3 regions of the Gordonia sp. GONU genome follow, and region 2 is predicted to be linked to each of the others. Evidence: riboswitches for the same ligand, from Rfam matches in the RefSeq annotation. Region 2 holds a riboswitch; each other region holds the start of a gene.
What was found. A riboswitch is a leader RNA that binds a small molecule or an ion and turns the genes downstream of it on or off. The one in region 2 is predicted to bind S-adenosylmethionine.

Region 1 (3,986 bases), on a different contig from region 2:
ATCAGCGGAGCACCCACGACGACGCCGAGCGCGTAGGCGGAGATGACGTGGCCGGCGGTCGGCTCGGAGACGCCGAGGGAACCGGCGATGTTCGGGAGCAGACCCATCGCGACGAACTCTGTGGTCCCGATACCGAAACCGCCCAGCGCGAGCGCCAGGATCGTCAACCGGCGGGCACGACTCGAGATCGTCGACGAGGGACGCTCCCGCACCTTCGACGATGCGTCGTCGAGCACGTTCGGAACGAGGTCGTCCGGCGCACCGGTGGTCGTCGTGGGAGCGTCAGGCACGCCTCATGCCAACCGGCCCATGGAGACCACAATTCCCCCGGACCCGGTGAGTTGCTTCACAGGGGCCGACGACCCCGGCCCGTCTGCCCGATCGCTGGGTGATCGTTTTCGCGGAGGCTGCCGGGACTACTCGGAGCCCGAGTCCCCGCTCGACGAACTGTCCGATCCGCCATCGCTGTTGCCGGCACCGCTGCTCGAATCCGACCCGCCGCTGCCGGAACTGCCCGAGTCCGAGCCGTCCGGGTTCGAGGTCCCGGAGTCGGCGCTGCCGGAGCCGCCGTCGGGATCGGAGCCCGGGGTCCCGGCGTCCGACGACGGAGCGTCGGAGGAATCGGTCTCCGACCGCGTCACGCCCGGATCACCGCCACTGGTGGACGGGTCGGTGCCGTCGCCACCGCCGGCCGGGCTGTTGTCGGGTTCGGCGGCCGACGCAGGCGCCGAGGTGTCCGTATCCGCCGAAGAGTCGACTCCGGACGGACTACTCGCCACCTCGGTGGCGGCCGGGATGCCGGAACCGCCGTCGGTCGCCGGGACCTCCGGTCCGCTGATCTCGGGATCGTCGTCGACGGCGGCGAAGGTTCGGGCGAGAGTCACCGGCACCTCGGAGTCGTCGTCGGCGCGCACGGTGAAGGTGTTCGGCTGCGACGTGACGGTCGGTCCGACGATCGCGCCCGCCCAGTACCGCACGGCGTTCACCGGCAGCAGCACGATGCTGCGAACGCTGGCGGCCAGCGCGGTCACACCGCGCATGAGTCGCGCCGGGGACAGGCTGACGATGCCCTGCAGGATGTCCTCGAAGACGAAGAGGTCGGGAAGGTAGGCGCCGTAACCGAGCTGCGGCAGCGGCGGGAGGACACCCTGAACCAGGCGGACGACGGGCTGCAGGTTCGCCAGGGTGATCCCGAGCGGGAGGCCGACCGTCGGACGGCCGGACAGGAAGTCGCCGATCTCGCCGGTGTAACCGAGGTCGGATGCCCAGCCCTGGACCAGCTCGGCGAATGCGGACTTGGCCCCGACCATGCAGACCGTCCCCGCGTCGTTGCATGAGACCGGTCGCGTCGCCCACTGGGACGCGGGGTCCCGGTACATCGCGTACGGGTAGAGGAAGTGCTTGACCTGGTAACCGAGGAGCCCGTCGATCGCACCGATCGGGTCGTAGATGGGATCGGGCAGGTCACAGATGGGGTCGCCCTCGATACAGACCGACACCACCCGACCCTCGAGCTCACCGAAACCGGCGTCGGTCCCGGTCGTCCCGCGCGGACCGGACATCGTCAGACCCGGGATCACGCCGATCAGGGACAGTTCGATGCCGCGTCCGGTCTTGTCGCCGGCCTGCCGCGGGTCGGAGTACAACTCGCCGCTGATCCCGTCCGGGTCGATGACGACGGTGATCGGATTGCCGTCCTCGTCGAGGAGTGGGTCGCCGTTCTCGTCGGTCGCCACGACCTCGACCGGACCCGAGCCGATGTCGGCCAGGACATCACCCGCGACCCGGGCGCCCTGCGAGTACCCGGCGACGACGACCGGCTTACCCGAACACCGGGTCTGGTAGCCGGCGATCGCCGATCTGGTCGCCGCGTTTCCCTGCGCCACGCTCGAGTCGTACCCCGTGGCGCCCAGCGGCCAGAGCGTCGTCGGATAGTCGGCGTAGATGATCGTGTATCCGTTGTCGCCCGCATACTCGGAGTCCGGGTCCGGATTCCCGTCCGGCCCGAGCCCTCGGTACCGCTGCGTGACCCCGACCAGGTGTTGCCCCTCCGGGTCGTTGGTGCCGGCGGCGATCACGACCGCGCCCGCTCCGCAGGAATCGGATGCCTCCGCGAGGGCGTCACCGGGAAGACACAGGGCGACGGCCACCGCGAGACCGGTTGCAGAGGCGACGAGGACGGAGATCCGTCGAGAGCGGAGGTGCGCAAGCGCAGCCATCAGGTGTTCTCCTCGGTGAACCCGGACCATGCCAGTGCGGAAGCCCGCCGGGGTTGCCCGAACCCTAAGGCGACGACGAAGAACCTGACATGATGCTGAGAAGCGCTAACGACGCTGTACTGGGGATTCACCGTGCCGTTTGACCGATTTCAACCGGTCGGACCACACGCTCAGTACACGGTTCGGAGGCAGTGTGAGGGGTTCGATTCGGCGTGACCGGGAGGGTTCTCAGTCACTCACATCCGTGTTATATCCTTGTCGCCAGGTCATGAGTATCAGCGCCAAGCCCCGGCTTGCTGATCGGCAACCCTCCAACCGCGGTGGGGTGCTCCGGGTGATGACCGGGTTGTGGGATCGCAGAAGCGAAGCCCCGGCAAGCGCGGGTCCGAAGGTCGGACCCCAACAGGGTCGAATTGGCCCTGCCGACCGTAGAAAGTGATCAATCGTCATGTCTGATGCCAACGAGGGCACGAATCCAGCCGACAACTGGAGCTTCGAAACCAAGCAGATCCACGCCGGCCAGACCGCCGACGCGGCCACGAATGCCCGGGCTCTGCCGATCTACCAGACCACCTCCTACGTCTTCAACGACACGCAGCACGCGGCGAACCTCTTCGGTCTCGCGGAGCCGGGCAACATCTACACCCGCATCATGAACCCGACCCAGGACGCGGTCGAGCAGCGCATCGCCGCCCTCGAGGGCGGCGTCGCCGCTCTGCTCGTGGCCTCCGGGCAGGCTGCGGAGACCTACTCGATCCTCAACATCGTCGAGACCGGCGGTCACGTGGTGTCCAGCCCGCGCCTGTACGGCGGCACCTACAACCTGTTCCACTACACCCTGCCGAAGCTCGGCGTCGAGGTGAGCTTCGTCGAGGATCCCGAGGATCCGGCGTCGTGGCAGGCCGCCGTCCGCGAGAACACCCGCGCGTTCTTCGGTGAGTCGATCTCCAACCCCAACAACGAGATCCTCGACATCAAGGGTGTCTCCGAGGTCGCACACCGCAACGGCGTGCCGCTGATCATCGACAACACCGTCGCCACCCCGTACCTGATCAACCCGCTGGCCCACGGCGCCGACGTCGTCGTCCACTCGGCCACCAAGTACATCGGCGGACACGGCACCGCGATCGGCGGCGTGATCGTCGACGGCGGCACCTTCGACTGGCGTGTGCAGCGCGACGGTAAGGACCTGTTCCCCGGCTTCACCACCCCGGACCCCAGCTACCACGGTGCGGTCTTCGCCGACCTCGGTGCGCCGGCCTACGCACTCAAGGCCCGCGTCCAGTGGCTGCGCGACACCGGTGCCGCCATCGCCCCGTTCAACGCCTTCCTGCTCGCTCAGGGCCTCGAGACCCTGAGCCTGCGCATCGAGCGTCACGTCGCCAACGCGCAGAAGGTCGCGAAGTTCCTCGAGGGTCATGCGCAGGTCGAGTCCGTCGCCTACGCCGGCCTCGAGTCCTCGCCCTGGTACCAGCGCGGCCAGGAACTCGCCCCCAAGGGACAGGGTGCGATCATCTCCTTCGAGATCGCCGGCGGTGTGGACGCGGGCAAGAAGTTCGTGGACGCGCTGACCCTGCACAGCCACGTGGCCAACATCGGCGACGTCCGCTCGCTGGTCATCCATCCGGCCTCGACCACCCACAGCCAGCTGACCCCCGAGGAGCAGCTCGCCGCGGGTGTCACCCCGGGACTTGTTCGCCTGGCCGTGGGCATCGAGGGAATCGACGACATCCTGGCGGACCTCGAACAGGGCTTCGCAGCCGCCAA
Region 2 (3,986 bases):
CACCCTACGACCTGAGCTCGGACATCGACGGGGTGCGATACGCCGTCGTCGACCCCGATGATGCGGACATGTCCGGATGGTCCCTCGAGATGAAGAACATCTGGCGGGGAGATCCGGATGCCCCGACGTTTCTCTCGTCGTTCACGCAAGAGCCCTGGTTTCAGGCGAGCGAGGGGCGATGGAACGCCCTCGGTCGCGGCACCCTGAAGACGGCGTGGTGTGCGGTTGCAGAAAGGGGTGAACGGATCATTGCTTGGATCGGACCAGACGGCACTCGTCACGAGACCGAGACCGAGACATAGCGGTCGCCGCGCGCCAGGTGTTGAGGAACTGATGCGGCATTACGGAGTCACGTAGGGCCACTGCGTTATGTCAGGTGCGGCGGTGGCGCCCGGTAGTAAGAAGCGGCTGGCAGCGGCGCGACGCTACACAACCGAGGCTGCACCGTAAAGAGGTCGCGACCTCGGTTGAACGCTTTACAATCGGCGCGTGAGAAAGAAGCCCGAGAAACCCGTCATCACCGAGGAGATGATCGACGCCGAGATCGCGCGCCAGGAGGCGAACGCCCAGGGCGGTGTGGTCGACATGGAGGGCTCCAAACCGAGGAACCTCACCGCGAGTAGTCTCGTCTCGATCCTGGCCGCTGCCGGCGCTGTGATTCTGCTGATCGTGTGTATCCCGTTGATGACATCGACGATGAGAGGACCCGGCGCGAACTGCGGGACGATCTTCGCTTCGTCTCATACCTGGACGTACTCGTCGAGCTACGATCCCGATTCGTCGTATTATCGCGTGACGCCGTCCGATGTTCGCGAAAAGACCGAGGCGAACGTCGAAGACTGGTTAGCGGACTTGGATCGTGGCGCTGCTGCGTACAGATTCTGCGAGACACAGCATTCGGATCGGCGGATTCTGTTGATCTCGCTGGGATCGGTGGCTGTTGTGCTGTTGGTGGTTTCTGGTGTCGTGTGGCGGATTAGCCGACGCCCTCAACCAAACTCGTAAAACGAGACCTCTCTACGAATCTCCCGCCAACCTAACGCGGTGTCCTCAAGCGCTGTTATAGTGCACTGTCACTCCCCGCGTACCGAGAGCGACGTCGGCAACAGCAGCGTGGGATTCCGGATCACCGTGCGAGACATCTTCGTCCTCGGACTCGTCGTCACCACCGCGCACTCCAACCCAGGCTCCCAAGCGCAGAACCCCGGCGCTCGTCGCCCGAACCAAGCAACACGGCGAGGTAAACTGACGGCCCTTCACAAGTTGCCGATCAAGAGCTCCGGCTGGACGACACGCCAACCCCGCGTTCATGGGTGGCCCGGATGACGAAGCGGCCCGCACCGACCGGTGCTGGGCAAGAGCGCCTCCCCGTGCGGAGCCTCCGAACAAGGACTCCTTGCCTCAGCACCCCCGGTCACGACGTCGTGCACTCGGCCGACGCATTGCCGGGAGGCACTGCGGACTGCCTCCGGCGCGCTACCTGAGAGATATGACGATGGTCTCCCGCTGCAACGCTCTCGGCTACACGCTTCGTACCAGCGGGCACCTTTCAAATTATTGCCCTAAGACATTGGGTCCGCGGCACGCTACCGCCGCCGGAACGTTCGAAGAAGCACATCATGGAGCGGCTCTTCACCGGTTTGGTGATCGCTGCCACGGCCACGACGCTGGGGGTTAGTGTCGCCGACGCCAACCCGACTGCGGAGCCTCGCGACGGCGGCCCCTGTTACGCGCATGAGTTCGGCAGAGACTCACCCGACGGCGAACTCTACTGTTCCGGATTGACCAACAGCTGGCAGAACCGTTCCGATCGCGCCAGGGTGGTACACATCGGTGACCCTTGTTCGAAATTGGGCCTGCGAGGCCCAGGACGTCTCCACCAAGCTGTTCGACCGCTTCCCCTATCGACCGTCGTCTACCCGGGACACGGCAACGCTCGGCGCCGAACGCGCCTCGGCGCCGGAGGGGCGCGAGCGCCGCTGGTGACAACCCGGGCGACCCTAGAGACGACTAGGGTGATTCGCGCCAGAACTCGAGCATCGGTTCTCGGCCCAACTCCTCGCCGCCCTGCGTGATCGTCAGCGACTCGATGTCGATCACGTATCGGACGTCTCCGTTCGTGACGATGTACCCGCGTTCGGTTAGCAGCGGGTCGTCAATTTCGATAAGCCCCATATCACTGAGCCGCACACCCTTGTAATAGAGACGGCCACCGTCTGACCGGCAGACGATGACAAGCGATTCCGGTGTCCGACCGAGAAGTACGGCCCGGTCGGTGTTGTCGCAGGTTCCTCCGGTGACCCCTTCGAATCCTCGGACACTGGTCCCCGGGATGGTCGGTTCCGACTCCTCAGTCGACGGGGCGCGGTTGTCCGGCATTGTGTTGGTAGGCGCCGCCGTCCGATGCGCCGGCGACGCAGCGGTGGATTCTCGGTCCGGGCCCGAGGAACGAGCCTCATTCGCCACTTGGACACCGACGTCGGCGAGCGCGACACAGAACATCAGGACGGGCACTGCCGCCGCCCCGAGAATCCACGGTGCGAGCTTCGGACGGCGAACCGGCGCACGTGCGTCACCCTTCGATGCCAGGACCACCCGGGTCTCGCCGAGTCTGCTCTGCAGCCCCTCGCTCGTGGGATGTTGATCGGGGTTTCCGTGCAATTCGACAGCCAGCGCCGCCAGCACGATCAGGTAGACCGGGAGCAGGAGGAACAGTCCGTGAACCCAGTTCCGTCGAAACGCTTCCGACAGTGACGGCAGGCCACCAGGACCAACCACGCGCAGCCCGAGCAGCCACTTGCCTGCGGTGCGTCCTGTGTAGGCCTCGGACAGGGCGAAGTAGAACATCGGTGCCACCACGATGATTACCGCAGCCCCGATGTACCAGGTGAGTCGGGCTGCGGTGCTCTCCAGCAACGTCGAAGCGACGATCTCGGTGACAACAATGACCACCACGAATCCGAGGCCCAACAGCACCCAGTCCGACCCGAACGCCGCTGCCCTGGACCCGAGCGAGGACGCCGTGCCGGGTGCGCGCGGTTTCTGCCTCAGGACGGGCGCGGGTCGCCCTTGTCTCGGGCGGTTGAACTCTGCGGCGCGTCGCGTGGGTGCTACCACGGGAACCTCAGGCGCGGCTCTCGTTTTGATGATGTCGATAACCAGGGCGGCAGCAGCCAGGCCGATCAGGACCAGGCTGAGAGCACACGAGAGGACCAGTCCGCTGCCGGCCGAGAAGTCCCCGTCATACCAGCCCGGGTCGTCATCAAACACCGCCGTCCTCGGGTTGAGGATCTGAGAAACCGAGACCACAAAACCGACAAGCGCAAGAACCGCCACTCCGATCGCGCTCCCGAGGCGGAAACGGGTGCGCAGATATCCGAGGCCGACGGCAGCGATCAGGAAACCGACAATGAGCGCCCACACTCCGGCACGTCCGGTGGCCTCTTCGAGCGCGTCCGCTGCGTTCCCCTCGACAAACTCGGCGGTCTGAGGGTCGACATCTTTCACCGCCACAGTCGCCTCACCGAGTCCGTTCAAGGATGCGGTCGCAACGAGGCGCGTTCCATCGTCAAAGAACGAGGCGCTGACGTGTCCCCATTCCATGCTGACCGAAACGGCGAGAGCGATCCCACCCACCGCGATCGCCGTACCCAACAACCACCTAGGCGTCCCCACCAAGACTGGATCGGTCTCTGAAGACGGAGCGGGCTGTTGTTCCCATCCGGAAGCAGTCCAATGATGATCACCCAACGTTTGCTCCCTTCATGTGCCATGTGCGATGTGCAGCGGCATCGAGTCGGTCAGCGACCCGGGATCATCTGTCACTACCCGTCGCCTCGACGAGAGAAACGCGGTACGCGCACGGCGCTCAGCGGCTGGTGACATTCCGGTTGACCCACCCCCGTTCCGTAAACCCGACCCTTCGGAGGGGGTGGGTTTACGGAACTGGGGTGGGTGTGCGTCAGGTTTGAGCCTCGCCCCCTCCG
Region 3 (3,986 bases), on a different contig from region 2:
GCCAGGGACAGCGCGAAGATGATCGGCAGAATGCTCGTCTGGGTTGTCGACCGCTCCGCAGGCACCCGCTACGCCTCCCTGCCCCTTCGCCCCGACGCTCATCGACTTTAGCGCCGACGTTCATGGTCGGAGGCGAGATTGCGGGAGGACGTGCTCACCGGAGGGTCAGTTCACGATGTCCGCGAGGGGGATACCGAGCGCGTTGAACACGGTCCGTAGTTTGAACTGCGTCTCGTCGAGTTCCGCCTGCGGGTCGGAGTGTTCGACGATGCCGCCGCCGGCCCATGTGCGCAGACTCCGGCCGTCGGCCGCGAGCTCGGCGCACCGGATGGCGACCATCCATTCGCCGTCGCCGGCGGCGTCGCACCAGCCGACCGTGCCCGCGTAGAAGCCACGATCGCCCTCGACCTCGCGGATGATCTGCGCGGCAACGTCACTCGGGGTTCCGCACACTGCGGGTGTGGGTCCGAGGAGTAGTGCGAGGTCGAGTGCGGTGACCGCCGGATCGCGCAGCGTCGCGCGGATCGGGGTGGCCAGATGCCACATCTCGCCGGTCGACTCGAGCTGTGGTGTCGACGGTGCGTCGACCTCGTCGCAGAGGTGCCCCAGGCGTTCGCGCAGATGGTCGACGACGAACGCGTGCTCGGCGAGATCCTTTGTCGACGCGGCCAACTCGTCGGCGGTTGCCCGGTCGACGGCCGGGTCGGCGGACCGTGGTGCCGAACCCGCGTAGGGATGGCAGGTCACGGTCGAACCCGACTTGCGCAGCAGCGCTTCGGGACTGGCGCCGAGCAGCCACGAACCCGAACCCGTCGCGGCGCCGAGGTCGACGCCGAAGGCGTTGTGCCCCGCGTTGCCGCCGGCGAGTGCGTCGAGCAACTCCACCGGCCGGATCCGCTCGTCGAGCACCAGGTCGACGCTGCGTGCGAGCACGACCTTCCCGACGTCGCCGGCGACGATGCGCTTGACCGCATGCGCGATGCGTTCGCGGTGCTCATCCCTGTCCGGGTGGCTCACGGTCGACACCGCTCGGCGCGACAGCGGCGCTCTCCCGGACAGGGGTGCCTCGCCGGTGCGGAGCCGCGCGGGAGCCACCAGCGCCGCGGGGTCGCGGACATCGAACGGGATCGCCCCGGTCAACGACCCGACCTCACCCGCCCGCAGCGCGGCGGACGCCTCGTCGACGTCGGTGAACGACCGGACCACCCCTTCGCCCCGCACGGTGCCGTGGGGGCGCGACAGCACGAAGACCTCACTCGATGACACAACAGCCAGGGTACAGGTAAGCCTGTCCTAACTTCGAATCACGGTGATCCTAAATTGACACCCTCGGGCGGGATCCGCGAACCTTGTCGCAGGTCATGAGTGCCAGTGACAAGCCCCGGCTCGCTGGTCGGCAACCCTCCTCCACGGTGGGGTGCTCCGGGTGACGACCTGGCTGCGTTCGATCCCGAACGCGGCAAGTGTGGATTCTCGAGGAGTTCTCGTCATGACTGCTGTGCTGTCGGCACCCGTCACACCCGCCCGTCCTGTCCGCGATGTACCGGTGTTCGCCGACCGCGGGCCGTTCATCCCCGCGCTCGCACCGGTCGTCGGCTCGGATGCACAGGTCCCCGTCGCCGGGCGCAGCGTCGGTTACGCCAATCTCGACTACGCAGCGAGCGCGCCGGCGCTGGCGTCGGTCGCCGCGCAGGTCGCCGGAGCCCTCGGCGAGTACGCGAGCGTGCACCGCGGTGCGGGCCACCTGTCGCAGATCACCACCCGCCGATACGAGGCCGCGCGTGAGACCGTCCGCGAGTTCGTCCGCGGCCGCGTCGACGACACGGTCGTGTTCACCCGCAACACCACCGACGCGATCAATCTCGCCGCCCACATCACTCCCGGCGACGTCGTGGTCCTCGACATCGAGCACCACGCCAACCTGCTGCCGTGGTGCGCACCGAAGAACGGCCGCAACCGGGCCCGCGTGGTCACCGCCTGCGACACGATCGAGGACACCCTCGTGGCGATCGACGCCGAACTCGCCTCGCAGCCGGCCTCGCTGCTCGCGGTGACCGCCGCGTCGAACGTCACCGGTGAGGTCCTCCCGATCGGCCGGCTGGCCTCCATCGCCCACCGCCGTGGCGCGCGCATCCTGGTCGACGCGGCGCAGCTCGTCGCGCACCGTCCCCTCTCGGTCGTCAGTCACGGCATCGACTACCTGGCCTTCTCCGGCCACAAGGCGTATGCGCCGTTCGGTGCCGGGGTCCTCATCGGCCGTTCCGACTGGTTCGACGCTGCCGACCCCTACCTCGCCGGCGGGTGCGCGACCGCCGACGTCGACCTCCCTCGCGGCGGCAACACCGCCGGCGCCACCTGGCACACCGGCGCTGCTCGTCACGAAGCCGGTTCGCCGAACGTGCTCGGTGCGGTGTCGATCGCCGAGGCGTGCACCGCGCTGGCCGAGCTGGGACCCGAGGCCATCGGCTTCCACGAACTCCGGCTCTGCGAACGGCTCGACACCAGACTGGCGCGCATCGACGGTGTGCGACCGCTGCAGATCTTCACCGACTCCACCGACCGCGTCGGCATCGCAGGGTTCACCGTCGACGGCGTCGCGCCGCGGGCCGTGGCGGAGTACCTGAGCGACGAGCACGGAATCGGCGTGCGCGACGGCAAGTTCTGTGCTCACCCGCTGCTCAAGCGGCTCGGTCATCCCGAGGGTGCCGTCCGTGCGAGCTTCGGAGCGGGCACCACCTCCGACGACATCGACCGCCTGCTCGACGCACTCGCTTCGCGCCGCGTCACCACGACCACCACCCGACCCGAACTCGACGAGGGGTACCCGGCATGACCATCGAATTCTCCACACCGCCCACCGCCGTCACCATCGGACGTCCGGGCTTCCAGGTCGCGGGCGCGGGAGATGCGGTGGCACTGACCTTCCCGATCGTCGTGCGTCGTGAGACGCTGCGGGACGCCCAGCGTGCACGCGCGCTGCTGCGGGCGGGCACCCACGACCAGGCGAACTTCGCGGTCGCCCTCGAGGTCGAGGTGGCCATCGCGCCGCACGCGGCGTCGGCTCGCGCCGCCGTCGAGCACGCCGGTACCTCCACCGACGACTCGGAGACCATCCGCTACGTCGGCACCACCCACGGTCTGATCACGCTGCTACGCGACATCTACGTCGCCGAGGTCGCCGACGCCGTGATCCTGGTCCCGATCGACGGTTCGGCCACCGACCGTCGAATCCGCGAGCAGGTGCTGCCGGTCTTCGCCGACGTTCGTCACCGCGTCGCCTGACGACGCCGGAGCGAAACGCAACGACCGCCGACGACAGCATGTGTCGTCGGCGGTCGGTGTACGACTCGTGAGGTGGCGTCAGCCTCGCGAGGGCTCGTTGGCCTCGTGGGGCTGTTCCGCGAGACGGGCGATGGCCTCCTGGGCGACCTTCTCGGCGGCCTCCCGGCCGACCCAACCGCCCGGCTGGACCTCCTTGCCGGGCTCGAGGTCCTTGTAGTGCTCGAAGAAGTGCGAGATCGGGCCCAGCTCGTACTCCGACACGTCGGAGATGTCCTTGATGTGGTCCCAGCGCACGTCACCGGCGGGCACGCACAGCAGCTTGTCGTCGCCGCCGGCCTCGTCGGTCATCGTGTACATGCCGACGATGCGGGCGCGCACGATGATGCCGGGGAACACCGACTCGGGCAGCAGGACCATCGCGTCGAGCGGGTCGCCGTCCTCGCCGAGGGTGCCGTCGATGTACCCGTAGTCGGCCGGGTAGCCCATCGAGGTGTACAGGTAGCGGTCGAGGTAGACCTTGCCCGTCTCGTGGTCGACCTCGTACTTGTTACGGCCACCTTTGGGGATCTCGATGGTCACATCGAATTCCACTGTTCCTCCTGGCAGTTGCGGATCGGGGGTGTGCTCGCCGGGCGGCCCAGATGGCCGCGCGTCGCAACAACGATACTGTTAGTCCGACGACCTCGGACTTCGTACCCCCGCAG

Region 1: another riboswitch for S-adenosylmethionine. It lies ahead of NWF34_RS14130 (bifunctional o-acetylhomoserine/o-acetylserine sulfhydrylase); the one in region 2 lies ahead of NWF34_RS21430 (MBL fold metallo-hydrolase).
Region 3: another riboswitch for S-adenosylmethionine. It lies ahead of NWF34_RS02735 (aminotransferase class V-fold PLP-dependent enzyme); the one in region 2 lies ahead of NWF34_RS21430 (MBL fold metallo-hydrolase).

What each region holds. Positions count from the first base shown of each region.
Region 1 is NZ_JANRHB010000013.1:112,304-116,289, forward strand. It holds gene NWF34_RS14120 (MFS transporter) at 1-290, opposite strand, end outside; gene NWF34_RS14125 (PE-PPE domain-containing protein) at 417-2,219, opposite strand; SAM riboswitch class IV at 2,484-2,605, shown strand; gene NWF34_RS14130 (bifunctional o-acetylhomoserine/o-acetylserine sulfhydrylase) at 2,668-3,986, shown strand, end outside.
Region 2 is NZ_JANRHB010000035.1:14,384-18,369, reverse strand. It holds gene NWF34_RS21440 (hypothetical protein) at 1-302, shown strand, start outside; gene NWF34_RS21435 (hypothetical protein) at 490-1,005, shown strand; SAM riboswitch class IV at 1,255-1,367, shown strand; partial or broken gene NWF34_RS21430 (MBL fold metallo-hydrolase) at 1,867-1,986, shown strand; gene NWF34_RS21425 (RDD family protein) at 2,011-3,513, opposite strand.
Region 3 is NZ_JANRHB010000002.1:165,603-169,588, reverse strand. It holds gene NWF34_RS02745 (MFS transporter) at 1-65, opposite strand, end outside; gene NWF34_RS02740 (isochorismate synthase MenF) at 166-1,245, opposite strand; SAM riboswitch class IV at 1,358-1,472, shown strand; gene NWF34_RS02735 (aminotransferase class V-fold PLP-dependent enzyme) at 1,490-2,833, shown strand; gene NWF34_RS02730 (hypothetical protein) at 2,830-3,282, shown strand; gene NWF34_RS02725 (inorganic diphosphatase) at 3,361-3,873, opposite strand.